Regions from separate parts of the Leclercia pneumoniae genome, predicted to be linked through region 1. Evidence: predicted binding sites of a transcription regulator. Region 1 holds the regulator's gene; each other region holds the start of a gene.
The links. The regulator PurR, encoded in region 1, represses purine synthesis genes. The targets are predictions, from matches to a motif close to CANGCAAACGTTTGCNTG.
Positions count from the first base shown of each region.

Region 2: a site for PurR is predicted at 2,339-2,356, ahead of JZ655_RS00375 (nucleobase:cation symporter-2 family protein). Genes of this name have one in related genera too.
Region 3: a site for PurR is predicted at 1,880-1,897, ahead of purE (5-(carboxyamino)imidazole ribonucleotide mutase). Genes of this name have one in related genera too.

Region 1 is NZ_CP071383.1:1,916,417-1,921,010, reverse strand. It holds gene sodB (superoxide dismutase [Fe]) at 1-340, shown strand, start outside; gene JZ655_RS09245 (MFS transporter) at 378-1,544, opposite strand; gene cydH (cytochrome bd-I oxidase subunit CydH) at 1,707-1,796, opposite strand; gene purR (HTH-type transcriptional repressor PurR) at 2,093-3,118, shown strand; gene punR (DNA-binding transcriptional activator PunR) at 3,115-4,047, opposite strand; gene punC (purine nucleoside transporter PunC) at 4,163-4,594, shown strand, end outside.
Region 2 is NZ_CP071383.1:78,569-83,162, forward strand. It holds gene JZ655_RS00370 (AsmA family protein) at 1-778, opposite strand, end outside; gene JZ655_RS00375 (nucleobase:cation symporter-2 family protein) at 897-2,288, opposite strand; gene gltS (sodium/glutamate symporter) at 2,512-3,714, shown strand; gene recG (ATP-dependent DNA helicase RecG) at 3,718-4,594, opposite strand, start outside.
Region 3 is NZ_CP071383.1:1,055,552-1,060,145, reverse strand. It holds gene ppiB (peptidylprolyl isomerase B) at 1-456, shown strand, start outside; gene lpxH (UDP-2,3-diacylglucosamine diphosphatase) at 460-1,182, shown strand; gene JZ655_RS04920 (YdgH/BhsA/McbA-like domain containing protein) at 1,326-1,535, shown strand; gene JZ655_RS04915 (hypothetical protein) at 1,606-1,794, shown strand; gene purE (5-(carboxyamino)imidazole ribonucleotide mutase) at 1,968-2,477, shown strand; gene purK (5-(carboxyamino)imidazole ribonucleotide synthase) at 2,474-3,541, shown strand; gene mnmH (tRNA 2-selenouridine(34) synthase MnmH) at 3,621-4,594, shown strand, end outside.

The DNA.
Region 1 (4,594 bases):
GGCACCAAATGCGGGCGGAGAACCAACAGGTGAACTGGCACAGGCGATTGCTGCAAGCTTCGGCAGCTTTGCTGATTTCAAAGCAAAATTTACCGATGCGGCGGTGAAGAACTTTGGCGCAGGCTGGACCTGGCTTGTGAAAGAGGCAGACGGCAAACTGGCCATCGTTTCAACCTCAAACGCCGGCACGCCGCTGACCACCAGCGCAACCCCGTTGATGACCGTGGACGTGTGGGAACATGCGTATTACATCGACTACCGTAACGCGCGCCCGAATTATCTGGAACATTTCTGGGCGCTGGTAAACTGGGACTTTGTGGCGAAGAATTTCGCTGCATAACGAAAACGCAGAAGGGTCACCCCTTCTGCGCTAGTATCTACTCCGCAACGCAGACCTGTTCAGGCTGACGACGACCCGACAGCAGCACCAGAAGCAAGCCAAAACCGGCTATCACCGCTCCCATCACTGGAACCACGCTGTAGCCCATTCCGCTGGAGATGACCGCACCACCCGCTGCCGCACCAAGCGCATTCCCGAGGTTAAACGCCCCGATATTCACCGAAGAGGACAATCCCGGCGCTTCGCTGGCAACCCGCATCACCCGCATCTGCAGTGGAGGCACCACGGCAAAGGTAGCGGCGCCCCATACCACCATGCTGATGGCTGCACCAATTTCACTGCGCGCCAGCCACGGAATGGCAAGCATGATGACAATCAGCAGCAGTAAAAAACCTTTCAGCGTGGCGGTGACCGAGCGATCCGCCAGCTTGCCGCCCAGATAGTTGCCAATGGAAAATCCGACGCCAATCAACACCAGCATGGCGGTGACAAACGCGGGTGTCGCATGGGTAATATCGCGCAACACCGGTGAGATATAGGTATAAAGGGTAAACATTGCCCCGGCACCCAGCACGGTGGTTAACAGCGCAGAAAGCACTTGCGGACGCAGTAACACCGCCAGCTCTTTACGCACCTCCGGACGCTCACCCGCGCTCCCTTTCGGTAAAGAGAAGTAGAGGGCGACCATCGCCACCATACCTAACCCGGCCGTGGCGAAGAAAGACATACGCCAGCCAATGGTTTCCCCCAGCCAGGTAGCTGCCGGAACGCCGCCGATATTGGCGATGGTGAGACCCATAAACATGGTCGCCACGGCGCTGGCCTGCTTATGTTTAGGTACCACGCTGGCCGCGACCACCGAGCCGAGGCCGAAGAACGCCCCATGATTAAGGCTGGTCAGGATGCGCGAGAGCATCAGGGTGCTGTAATCCGGCGCTACGGCAGAGAGCACATTGCCGACGGTGAAAATTGCCATCAGGAAAATAAGTGCGTTGCGGCGTGCGCGGTGAGAGAGAAGAAGCGTCATCAACGGCGCCCCCACCATCACGCCGATGGCATAAGCACTGATCAGCATCCCCGCCGTCGGGATAGAGACATCTACGCCACGGGCAATTACCGGGAGTAATCCCATGGGAGAGAATTCAGTCGTGCCAATCCCGAAGGCACCTATCGCCAGGGCCAGCAGGGGAAAATTGATTTTCATACGTCAACTCCAGAAACCGTGTCTTGATGCGACACAGAACAGTGAAGGCGAAAGCATGACATCAATCACAAAAAATGAGAAGTTAACAATTGCGCAAAAGATTTTTGCCAGAAGGGTAACAATCAGGAAAGGCAGGAGGGAGATGATACTCCCCCCAGTCACTCAGTGCAGAATCGCGGTAAAACTTGCCGCAACAATCAGACCCAGAACAATGATGGTGGTTGTCAGCGAAAACTTAAGATCGGTATTCATCAATTTTTCTCCTTATAATCCCCCCACGAAAAGTGAGCCTGCTCATTTTTACACAACTTACGCTAAAAATCTTGCAGGATTTAGTGCGATATCCGTTTTTGCTCTTCCCCTTTTGGTCAAGATCAGACAAAATTCCAGGCTTAATTTATTAGCGTACCGGCCATTGACCCCCTCCTGACGTCCTGTGTCGTTTTCCCGGCGTACCGCAATTCAGATTGCGCAATTAGGGTGAGAGAAGGCAATCGTTTACCTTTCGGTTTTTCAGGAGTTTAGGATATGGTCTGGAGTGACATCTAATGGCAACAATCAAAGACGTAGCGAAACGAGCAAACGTTTCCACTACAACCGTATCACATGTAATTAACAAAACGCGTTTTGTCGCTGAAGAGACGCGTAATGCCGTCTGGGCGGCGATCAAAGAGCTGCACTATTCACCGAGCGCGGTCGCTCGCAGCCTGAAAGTGAATCACACCAAATCTATCGGCTTGTTAGCAACCAGTAGCGAAGCGCCCTACTTTGCCGAGATTATCGAAGCCGTGGAGAAAAACTGCTTCCAGAAGGGCTATACCCTGATTCTTGGCAACGCGTGGAATAACCTGGAAAAGCAGCGGGCCTATTTATCGATGATGGCGCAAAAGCGTGTCGACGGTCTGCTGGTGATGTGTTCAGAGTACCCGGAACCCGTGCTGACGATGCTGGAAGAGTATCGCAATATCCCGATGGTGGTGATGGACTGGGGTGAAGCGAAAGCTGACTTTACCGACTCCGTTATCGATAACGCCTTCGAGGGGGGTTACATGGCGGGGCGTTATCTGATTGAACGCGGACACCGTGAAATCGGCGTTATCCCCGGCCCGCTGGAGCGTAATACCGGCGCCGGACGTCTGGCTGGGTTTATGAAAGCGATGGAAGAGGCGCTGATCACCGTGCCAGAAAACTGGATTGTGCAGGGCGATTTTGAGCCCGAGTCCGGCTATCGTGCCATGCAGCAGATCCTCTCCCAATCTCCGCGCCCGACCGCCGTGTTCTGCGGGGGAGATGTGATGGCGATGGGCGCGCTCTGCGCTGCAGACGAGATGGGACTGCGGGTGCCGCAAGACATTTCGTTGATCGGGTATGATAACGTGCGCAACGCGCGCTTCTTCACCCCGGCTCTGACCACCATCCATCAGCCTAAAGATTTCCTCGGTGAAACCGCGTTTAACATGCTGCTGGATCGCATCGTCAATAAGCGAGAAGAGTCGCAATCAATTGAAGTGCATCCCCGCCTTATTGAACGCCGCTCGGTGGCCGACGGCCCGTTCCGCGATTATCGCCGTTAATCCTCCTGCGGAGCCAGCGCGTCTGGCTCCCGCAACCACTCCCTGTTCATCGTTTCGCTATCCCCAAGATAATCCAGCAGCCAGGCCAGCGCAGGCGACATGTCATTCTGTTGCCATGTCAGGCAGCAGGCCGCATCCGGGAAGGGATTCTCAAGTTGCAACGCCACCCATTTGCCGGCATCGATCCAGGGGCGGGCAAAATGGGCGGGAACCATCCCCACGCAGAGCCCGGCAGAGAGGCAATCGGCAGAGGATGCCCAGTCCGGGGCAACGATTCGCCGCTGGTTATCCAGCAGCCAGGTAATGCGTTTGGGTAATGAGCGGGAGGTATCTTCCAGCACCAGCGAGGGCCAGCTGCGCAAGGTATCATCGCTGAGCGGCCCTGGCATCGCCGCCAGCGGATGGTGGCTTGCCACCACGCAGTACCAGCTGAGGGTTCCCATATCGCGAAACGCCCAGCGCCCACCCACGGGGATGGCCTGAGTCGCGCCGATCGCCATCTCTACCCGGCCATCGGCCAGCGCATCCCAGACGCCATTGAACACCTCCTGCGAGACGCGCAGCTCCACATCAGAAAAGTGGCGATAAAAATCGAGGATCATCTGGCGGGTACGCTCGGGGCGGACGATATTATCCACGGCGATAGAGAGGTGCCCGCGCCAGCCATTCGCAATCTGCTGGCACTGCTCGCGGGTGATCTGCATTTTTTTGATAACAGAGCGCCCTTCTTTCAAAAACCATGCCCCTGCCGGGGTCAGTTCCACGTCACGGTGGCGGCGTTCAAACAGCGGCACCGCCAGCCACTCCTCCAGCTGGCGCACCGTATAGCTGATGGCAGAAGGCACGCGATGCAGCTCTTGCGCTGCGCCGCTAAAGCTGCCGTTACGAGCTACCGCATCTACGACTTCAAGGGAATATTCTGACCACATTTTCTGCCTGCAAATTTTTTGAATGCAACCGCCAAATATTAGCGTTTCACAAGCGGTATTGCACTCTCTACACTCAGCGGCTGCCACACCTGCATACAAAATGGGGAAAACCATCGTGACACCCGGGAAAGGATTTTTAGTCTGGCTTGGCGGCTTAAGCGTGCTGGGCTTTCTTGCAACCGATATGTACCTGCCCGCTTTTGCGGCGATGCAGGAAGATTTACAAACGCCAGCCGCTGCCATCAGCGCCAGCCTGAGCGTGTTCCTGGCCGGCTTCGCCTTTGCGCAGTTGCTCTGGGGGCCGCTCTCCGATCGCTTGGGTCGTAAACCAATCTTGCTGACCGGTTTAGCGATTTTCGCTGTCGGCTGCCTCGGCATGCTATGGGTGCGCGATGCGACCTGGCTGCTGGTATTACGATTCGTGCAGGCCGTGGGCGTATGTGCTGCGGCGGTCACCTGGCAGGCGCTGGTGACAGACTACTATCCGGCGTCCCGTACCAACCGTATATTTGCCACCATTATGCCGCTGGTCGGGCTCTCCCCTGCT
Region 2 (4,594 bases), 1.8 Mb from region 1:
CGGTCACTTCGAGTCGGCCAATTTTAAAAGACGGCAAAGTCGTGATGGGGGTAAAGAAATCGGCTAAGGCTTTATCGCTCTGCAGGCGAATCTCGTTCAGACGCAGGTTATCCACCACCCACCCGCCGTCGGCATTGCGACGAGCGGTGCCCGTGAGCGAGCCGCGCGCCATATCGGCGCCGATGGTGCTTAGCACCACCTCTTTGCCATTCAGCTCGCCCTGAATCAGCACGTTGCTGGTCTCTACGCCGTTCAGGGTCAGCGACCCGGCGCTGATTTGAATCTGCGCTTTTTTGCCCAGCACATTGCCTGCCTCGGGCTGCCATGGGTTAACGCCGCCGGTCACCTTCTGCGCGCTCAGATCCCACTCCATATTCGGGCTGTTAAAGGCCATGTTATTCAACTGCAGGCGATCGGCCTGGAAAGGGAGCGGCGCGGTCTGCGGGGAGAGGTTCAGGGTGCCGTCAGAGAGGGTGATGGTATCCATATGCAGCGGATCGGTCACCTGGCGGCTGCTCAGGCCGATATCCACGGTTTTGGCAACCAGCGTGGCAGGTTTCCCGTCCCGGCCAAAGGTGACATTTTTCAGCAGGATATGCGTCGGGGACGAAAAACGGTGATCCATCAGGTCGAAATTGAGCTCGTAATCGGTATTGACGGTGATCCAGCCACTCACCTGAGCCGCGCCCCAGCGGGTCTGGACCAGAAAATAGAGCGCAATAATCGCAATCAATATGGCGACAAGAATATAGACGAGCAGCTTTCCAATAAATTTCATGGTCTTCCATCCCGCAAAACGCACATAGAGGAGTTATGCAACATTTGGGCGCAATGCTCAAGGCGGGATTGGTAAATCGATGTCACGGCAGCCGGACGCGGCTGCCGTGAAATGGGGATCAGCTCTTCTCTGGCGGGAAGATCAGGTTGAGCACGATAGCGGTGATACCGCCGGCGGCAATGCCGGAAGAGAGCAGGTTTTTCACCCAGTCCGGCGCAAACTGCAGGATCAATGGCTGCTGAGAAACGCCAAGGCCTACGGCCAGAGAGAGTGCAATAATCATGATTGCACGACGGTTCAGCGGCTCACGCGAGACAATGCGCACGCCAGAGGCAGCGATGGTACCAAACATCACCAGCGTCGCGCCGCCCAGTACCGGTTCCGGAATGTGCTGAACAAAGCCGCTCACCGCCGGGAACAGACCCAGCACAATCAGCATCAGCGCCACCACAAAGCCAACGTAACGGCTGGCAACGCCCGTCAGCTGGATCACGCCATTGTTCTGGCCGAAGCAGGAGTTCGGGAAGGTGTTAAAGACCGCAGAAACAAACGAGTTCAGCCCGTTTGCCAGTACGCCGCCTTTCAGGCGTTTCATATACAGCGGGCCAGACACCGGCTGCTCAGAAACATCAGAGGTGGCGGTGATATCACCGATGGTTTCCAGAGAGGTGATCATAAAGACCAGCATCAGCGGCAGCAGCAGACCCCAGTCAATGCCCAGGCCGTAATACAGCGGCGTCGGGACGGTGATCAGCGCACTGTTTGTCGGTGCGGTGTTCTCGGGCAGCATGCCCATGGCCCACGCCGCCAGGTAGCCTGCTGCCATTGCGATCACCAGCGAAGCGACGCGCAGGTAAGGGTTACGCTGGCGGTTAAGCAGAATGATGATGGCCAGCACAATACCTGCCAGCAGCAGATTTTTCGGTGCGCCGTAGGTGTGGTCGTTCATCGCTGCATAGCCGCCGCCGATAGACGTCAGTCCTACCTGGATCAGCGACAGGCCGATAATCATCACCACCACGCCGGAGACCAGCGGGGTAATGATGCGGCGCGCCAGATGCAGCACGCGGGAGATAACCATCTCGGTGCAGCTTGCCAGCATCAGGGTGCCAAACAGCGCTGCCATCATTGTCGGCACATCGGCGCCGCCGGTTTTCAGCGCGGTGCCGCCCATAATCAGCGGCGCCACAAAGTTAAAACTGGTGCCCTGGATCGACAGCAGGCCAGAGCCCACCGGACCCCAGGCTTTAATCTGGATAATAGAGGCCACGCCAGAGGCGAACAGCGACATACTGATGATGTGCTGGGTGTCCTGTGCCGGTAAACCGAGCGCCTGGCAGATCAGCAACGCCGGCGTTATCACCGCGACAAACATCGCCAGCAGATGCTGGCAGGCGGCAAACAGGGTTTGCGCCAACGGTGGGCGGTCTTCAAGACGGTAAATCAGTTCACTGTTATGCTGCTGCGCAATCGGTTGCGCATCTTGCTGTTCTACGGCGTTAACGGACATCGGCTGCGATCCCAGGAGGAAAAGCGGGCATTCTAGCCGATGGCGCAATAAAAGCAAACGATTGCCAGCGAAATTTACGGATAAAGTCCTCCAGTTTGTGCGGCTTTTTCTATATCGGGAGAAAAAAGTTAATTACACTTCCATCGCCGGGGCTCATGAGGAGCGCAAACCGGCCAGGATAACGCCGTGTGTGCATGGAACATACGCATAAAAGGAGCCTTCTATGATTCATCTCGATACGTTGTCGACGCTTGTTGCGGCAACGCTGGTTTTACTGCTCGGACGTAAGCTGGTTCATCGTGTTTCCTTTCTTCGTCGCTATACCATTCCCGAACCCGTCGCCGGCGGCCTGCTGGCAGCGCTGGCGCTGCTGGCTTTGAAACAAAGCATGGGCTGGGAAATCAACTTTGATATGACTTTGAAAGAGCCGCTGATGCTGGCGTTCTTCGCGACGATCGGCCTGAACGCAAATCTGGCCAGCCTGCGCGCCGGTGGCAAAGTGCTGGGGGTGTTCCTGATTGTGGTGGTCGGGCTGCTGGTAATGCAGAACGCCATCGGCATTGGCATGGCCTCTCTGCTGGGGCTGGATCCGCTGATGGGACTGCTCGCGGGCTCAATTACCCTTTCAGGTGGACACGGTACCGGGGCGGCGTGGAGCAAAGTCTTTATTGAGCGCTACGGCTTTCAGAATGCCACCGAAGTGGCGATGGCCTGCGCAACGTTCGGGCTGGTGCTGGGCGGGCTGATCGGCGGCCCGGTGGCGCGCTATCTGGTGAAACGCTCCTCCACGCCAAACGGCAGGCCGGACGATGAAATGGTGCCGTCGGCTTTTGAAAAGCCCGAGGTTGGCCGCGTGATCACGTCGCTGGTACTGATTGAAACCATCGCGCTTATCGCCATCTGTTTGACCGCCGGTAAACTCATTGCGCAATGGCTGGCGGGGACGACGTTTGAATTACCGACCTTCGTTTGCGTGCTCTTTGTTGGGGTTATCCTCAGCAATGGCCTGTCGCTGATGGGGTTCTATCGTGTGTTTGAACGCGCGGTGTCGGTGCTGGGGAACGTCTGCTTGTCGCTGTTCCTGGCGATGGCGTTAATGAGCCTGAAGCTGTGGGAACTGGCCTCGCTGGCCCTGCCGATGCTGGCGATCCTGGCAGTCCAGACGCTGTTTATGGCCTTTTATGCCATCTTTGTGACCTGGCGATTGATGGGTAAAAACTACGATGCGGCGGTGCTGGCGGCAGGGCATTGCGGGTTTGGTCTGGGGGCTACGCCAACGGCGATTGCCAATATGCAGGCGATAACCGAGCGGTTTGGTCCATCGCATATGGCGTTTCTGGTGGTGCCGATGGTCGGTGCGTTCTTTATTGATATCGTGAACGCGCTGGTCATAAAACTCTATCTGATGCTGCCCATTTTTGGCTAAGCCTCAGGCGTTGGAGTAGCGCTCGGTCTCGGGCATCCAGCGATCAATTAACGCTGCCGCTTGCTCAGGGTAGCGTTCGTGAATATGCCGCGCCAGGCGCTGAACTTCGGGGATCATTGCCTGGTCGCGCAGTAAATCGGCCACTTTGAATTCCGCATTCCCGGTCTGGCGCGTGCCCAGCAGTTCGCCAGGCCCGCGGATCTCCAGATCTTTTTGTGCAATCACAAACCCGTCGTTACTGTCGCGTAACACCTGCAGGCGCATTTGGGCGGTTTTCGAGAGCGGGGATTTATAAAGTAATACACAATGAGACGCCACCGCGCCACGGCCGACGCGGCCACGCAGCTGGTGGAGTTGCGCAAGGCCCAGACGCTCCGGGTTCTCGATAATCATCAGGCTGGCATTGGGCACGTCTACGCCCACTTCAATGACCGTGGTGGCAATCAGCAAATGCAGCTCGCCCAGTTTAAATGCCTGCATCACCGCCTGTTTATCGGCCGGCTTCATACGGCCATGTACCAGGCCGATATTCAGCTCCGGCAGGGCGAGCTTTAGCTCTTCCCAGGTCGCTTCGGCGGCCTGCGCTTCCAGCAGGTCGGACTCTTCAATCAGGGTGCAGACCCAGTACGCCTGCCGCCCTTCCTGCATGCAGGCGTTGCGCACGCGGTCGATAATCTCGCTGCGGCGCGTATCCGGAATAGCGACCGTGGTCACCGGCGTTCGGCCTGGCGGCAGCTCGTCAATGGTGGAGGTATCCAGATCGGCGTAGGCGGTCATCGCCAGGGTGCGCGGAATGGGGGTCGCGGTCATGATCAGCTGATGCGGATGGAAACCCTGCTGCAGCCCTTTCTCCCACAGCGCCAGGCGCTGATGCACGCCA
Region 3 (4,594 bases), 860 kb from region 1:
AAAACCTTTGATGACAAAGCGCCTGAAACAGTTAAAAACTTCCTGGACTACTGCCGCGAAGGTTTCTACAACAACACCATTTTCCACCGTGTGATCAACGGCTTTATGATCCAGGGCGGCGGTTTTGAACCTGGCATGCAGCAGAAAGAGACCAAAGAAGCGATCAAAAACGAAGCGAACAACGGTCTGAAAAACACCCGTGGTACGCTGGCGATGGCGCGTACTCAGGCTCCTCACTCTGCCACTGCTCAGTTCTTCATCAACGTAGCAGACAATGACTTCCTGAACTTCTCCGGTGAGAGCCTGCAAGGTTGGGGTTACTGCGTGTTCGCTGAAGTGGTAGAAGGGATGGACGTGGTTGATAAAATCAAAGCTGTCTCTACTGGCCGCAGCGGTATGCATCAGGACGTTCCAAAAGAAGACGTTGTGATTACAAGCGTGACCGTCAGCGAATAATTCGTGGCGACACTCTTTATTGCAGATCTCCATCTGCAAACAGAAGAACCGGCGATCACCGCCGGTTTTCTGCGTTTTTTACGCGGTGAAGCGAAAAGCGCCGATGCGCTTTATATTCTGGGTGACCTGTTCGAAGCCTGGATTGGCGACGACGATCCTAACCCGCTGCACCGCGAAATCGCTGCCGCCATCAGAGCGCTGGTCGATGCCGGTACGCCCTGCTTCTTTATCCACGGCAATCGTGATTTCCTGATTGGTCAACGCTTTGCCCGCGAAAGCGGTATGACCCTGCTGCCCGAAGAGCAAGTGCTGGACCTCTATGGCCGCAAGGTGCTGATCATGCACGGTGATACGCTGTGCACCGACGATACCGGGTACCTGGCGTTCCGCGCTAAAGTTCATACCCCCTGGATCCAGACCCTCTTCCTCGCCCTGCCGCTGTTTATCCGCAATCGCATCGCCGCCAAAATGCGTGCGGGCAGTAAAGCCGCTAACAGCAGCAAATCCATGACCATCATGGATGTGAACCCCCAGGCAGTTGTCCGCGTGATGGAAAAGCACCAGGTTCACTGGCTGATTCACGGCCATACCCATCGTCCTGACGTGCATAACCTTATGGTCCACGGCGAGCCAGCCCACCGTGTAGTATTAGGTGCCTGGCATACGGAAGGCTCGATGGTCAAAGTAACCCCGGACGGCGTCGAACTCATCGCGTTTCCGTTCTAAAATCCCCGCCTAAAAATCATTCAAATATTTTGAATTGCACGCGCAAATTGTTTTGATGTTAATCACACTCTGGTCGGCCTATCATTATTCACATCAGGGCAACAACGCCCTATCCCAAACAAAACAGCTTAAGGATCACGACCATGAAATCCATCAAAACTTTCGTTGCAGTTGCCGCTCTTTCACTGTTCTCTTTCGGTTCTTTTGCGCAGAGCGTGAGCACTACCGCCTCCACGATTGACCGTGCAGAAGCCAAAATCGCCGCTCAGGCCGCCCGCGAAGGTGCCTCTTATAAAATCACCAGCGCTCAGTTCGACAACCGCGTGCACATGACCGCAGAACTGACCAAATAATTAACCTGATTGCCGTGCCGCCAGAGAGATGCCCAGCGACAGCGACAATATGATGAGCAAGGAACAGAACATGAAAAAAATGACCCTCGTCAGCGCCCTGCTGCTGGCTGCTTCACTGTCATCTGGCGCTATGGCTGCAGAAAACCACTTCTCCATGCCGGAGGCGGGTTCCAATATGGACACGGTGATTCATGAGAATCATATCAATGTCAGCCACGCCTTCGATGAAGAGAGCCTGACCGCAGGTACTCTGCTGTAAATGAGCCTGAATTTATGACTAAAAAGACCGCCAAAAGGCGGTCTTTTTGTTGCTGCTTCCCCGCAATAAACGGGGAAGTTTTAGCCGCGCAACCGTTTTCCTTGCCTGTATTCCGTGCTATTCTCTATGCCCTCGAAAGCAGAGTGTTCCGCACCACAGGAGTTTTAAGACGCATGTCTTCCCGCAATAATCCGGCGCGTGTCGCCATCGTGATGGGGTCCAAAAGCGACTGGGCTACCATGCAGTTCGCCGCCGACATCTTTGACATCCTGAATGTTCCTCACCACGTAGAAGTGGTCTCCGCACACCGCACCCCCGATAAACTGTTTAGCTTCGCCGAAAGTGCAGAAGAGAACGGCTATCAGGTGATTATTGCCGGTGCGGGCGGTGCAGCACACCTGCCGGGTATGATTGCCGCCAAAACGCTGGTGCCGGTGCTTGGCGTACCGGTACAGAGCGCGGCGCTGAGCGGCGTCGATAGCCTCTACTCTATTGTGCAAATGCCGCGCGGTATTCCTGTCGGCACCCTGGCGATTGGTAAAGCTGGCGCGGCTAACGCTGCGCTACTGGCGGCGCAAATCCTGGCGACCCATGATAAAGACCTTCACCAGCGTCTGGATGCCTGGCGTAAAGCCCAGACAGACGAGGTGCTGGAAAACCCGGATCCGCGGGGTGCGGCATGAAGCAGGTTTGCGTCCTGGGTAACGGTCAGCTAGGCCGCATGCTGCGCCAGGCCGGTGAACCGCTGGGGATTGCCGTCTGGCCGGTTGGTCTGGATGCGGAACCCGAAGCGGTTCCCTTTCAGCAGAGCGTAATTACTGCCGAAATCGAACGCTGGCCAGAGACCGCGTTGACTCGCGAACTGGCGCGCCATAACGCCTTTGTAAACCGTGATGTCTTCCCCATCATTGCCGATCGTTTTACCCAGAAACAGCTGTTCGACAAGCTGCACCTCGCCACCGCGCCGTGGCAGTTGCTGGCCGATAAAGGCGAATGGCCCGCCATCTTTGCGACCCTTGGCGAACTGGCGATTGTTAAGCGCCGCGTCGGTGGTTACGACGGACGCGGCCAGTGGCGTTTACGCGCACACGAAACCGCCGAACTTCCGGACGACTGCTACGGTGAGTGCATCGTTGAACAGGGTATCAACTTCAGCGGCGAAGTCTCGCTGGTGGGCGCCCGGGCTCATGATGGCAGCACCGTCTTTTATCCGCTGACCCACAACCTGCATCAGGACGGCATCCTGCGTACCAGCGTCGCTTTCCCGCTGGCCAATGCCGAACAGCAAACGCAGGCAGAGAGCATGCTCAGCGCCATTATGCAGGAGCTGGGCTACGTGGGTGTGATGGCGATGGAGTGTTTTGTCACCCCTGGCGGCCTGCTGATCAACGAGCTGGCGCCCCGCGTCCACAACAGCGGCCACTGGACGCAAAACGGCGCCTCCATCAGCCAGTTTGAGTTGCACCTGCGCGCCATTACCGGCCTGCCGTTGCCGCAGCCGGTGGTCAATAGCCCGTCGGTGATGATCAACCTGATCGGCACCGATCTCAACGATGACTGGCTGAAACTGCCGCTGGTGCATCTGCACTGGTACGACAAAGAGGTGCGTCCGGGTCGTAAGGTGGGTCACCTCAACCTGAACGATACCGATACGGGCCGCCTGAGCGCCACGCTTGAAGCCCTGGTTCCGCTGCTGCCGGCAGAGTACGCCAGCGGTATCGCCTGGGCGCAGGCAAAGCTGCAGTAATCCCTTCCGCCGGGGAGTTGACCTTCCCCCTCCCCGGCGTACAATCCCGCCCATTGCTTTCGCTTCTCCTGGAATGATCATGAACAATGGAACGGATTACCGCGCCATTCTGGCTGCCGGAACGCCCCTGCTTGACGTACGCGCCCCTGTCGAATTTGCCCAGGGCAGTATGCCTACTGCCCTGAATCTGCCCTTGATGAATGATGATGAGCGCGCCGCGGTGGGCACCTGCTATAAACGTCAGGGCGCCGACGCCGCACTGGCGCTGGGCCATCGGCTGGTCAGTGGCGTAACCCGTGAAGCGCGTATTCACGCCTGGCGCGACGCCTGTCTGGCCCATTCTGAGGGCTACCTCTGCTGCGCTCGTGGTGGGCAGCGTTCACACATTGCGCAGGCATGGCTAAAAGAGACGGGCGTGGAGTATCCGCTGATTACCGGGGGCTACAAAGCGCTGCGTCAGGCCGCGATACAGGCTACCGACGAGCAGGTTAAAAAACCGCTGGTGCTGGTGGGCGGCTGTACGGGCAGCGGCAAAACGCTACTGGTGAAACAGCATCCTGACGGGATCGACCTGGAAGGGCTGGCGCGCCACCGCGGCTCCTCTTTTGGCCGTACGCTCAGGCCGCAGCTTTCACAGGCGAGCTTTGAAAACGCTCTTGCCGTTGCGTTACTGCAAAAGGCCGCACCGCGCTGGGTGCTGGAGGATGAGGGGCGGATGATTGGTTCAAATCATCTGCCTGAAAGCCTGCGTGAGCGCATGACTAACGCTCCCATTGCAATCGTAGAAGATCCCTTTGATGTTCGTCTGGATCGCCTGCGCGAGGAGTATTTTGTCCAGATGTGGCAGGCATTTCTCGGCGCATACGGGGAAGTGCGCGGCTGGCAGGAGTACAGTGACTATCTGCACCAGGGTCTGTACGCTATCCGCCGTCGCCTGGGTTTACAGCGCTTTGCTGAACTCACGGCCCTACTGGAAAGCGCGCTCATTGCGCAGCAGCGCACCGGCGGCACGGAGGCCCACGACGCCTGGCTTGCGCCGCTGCTCAATGACTA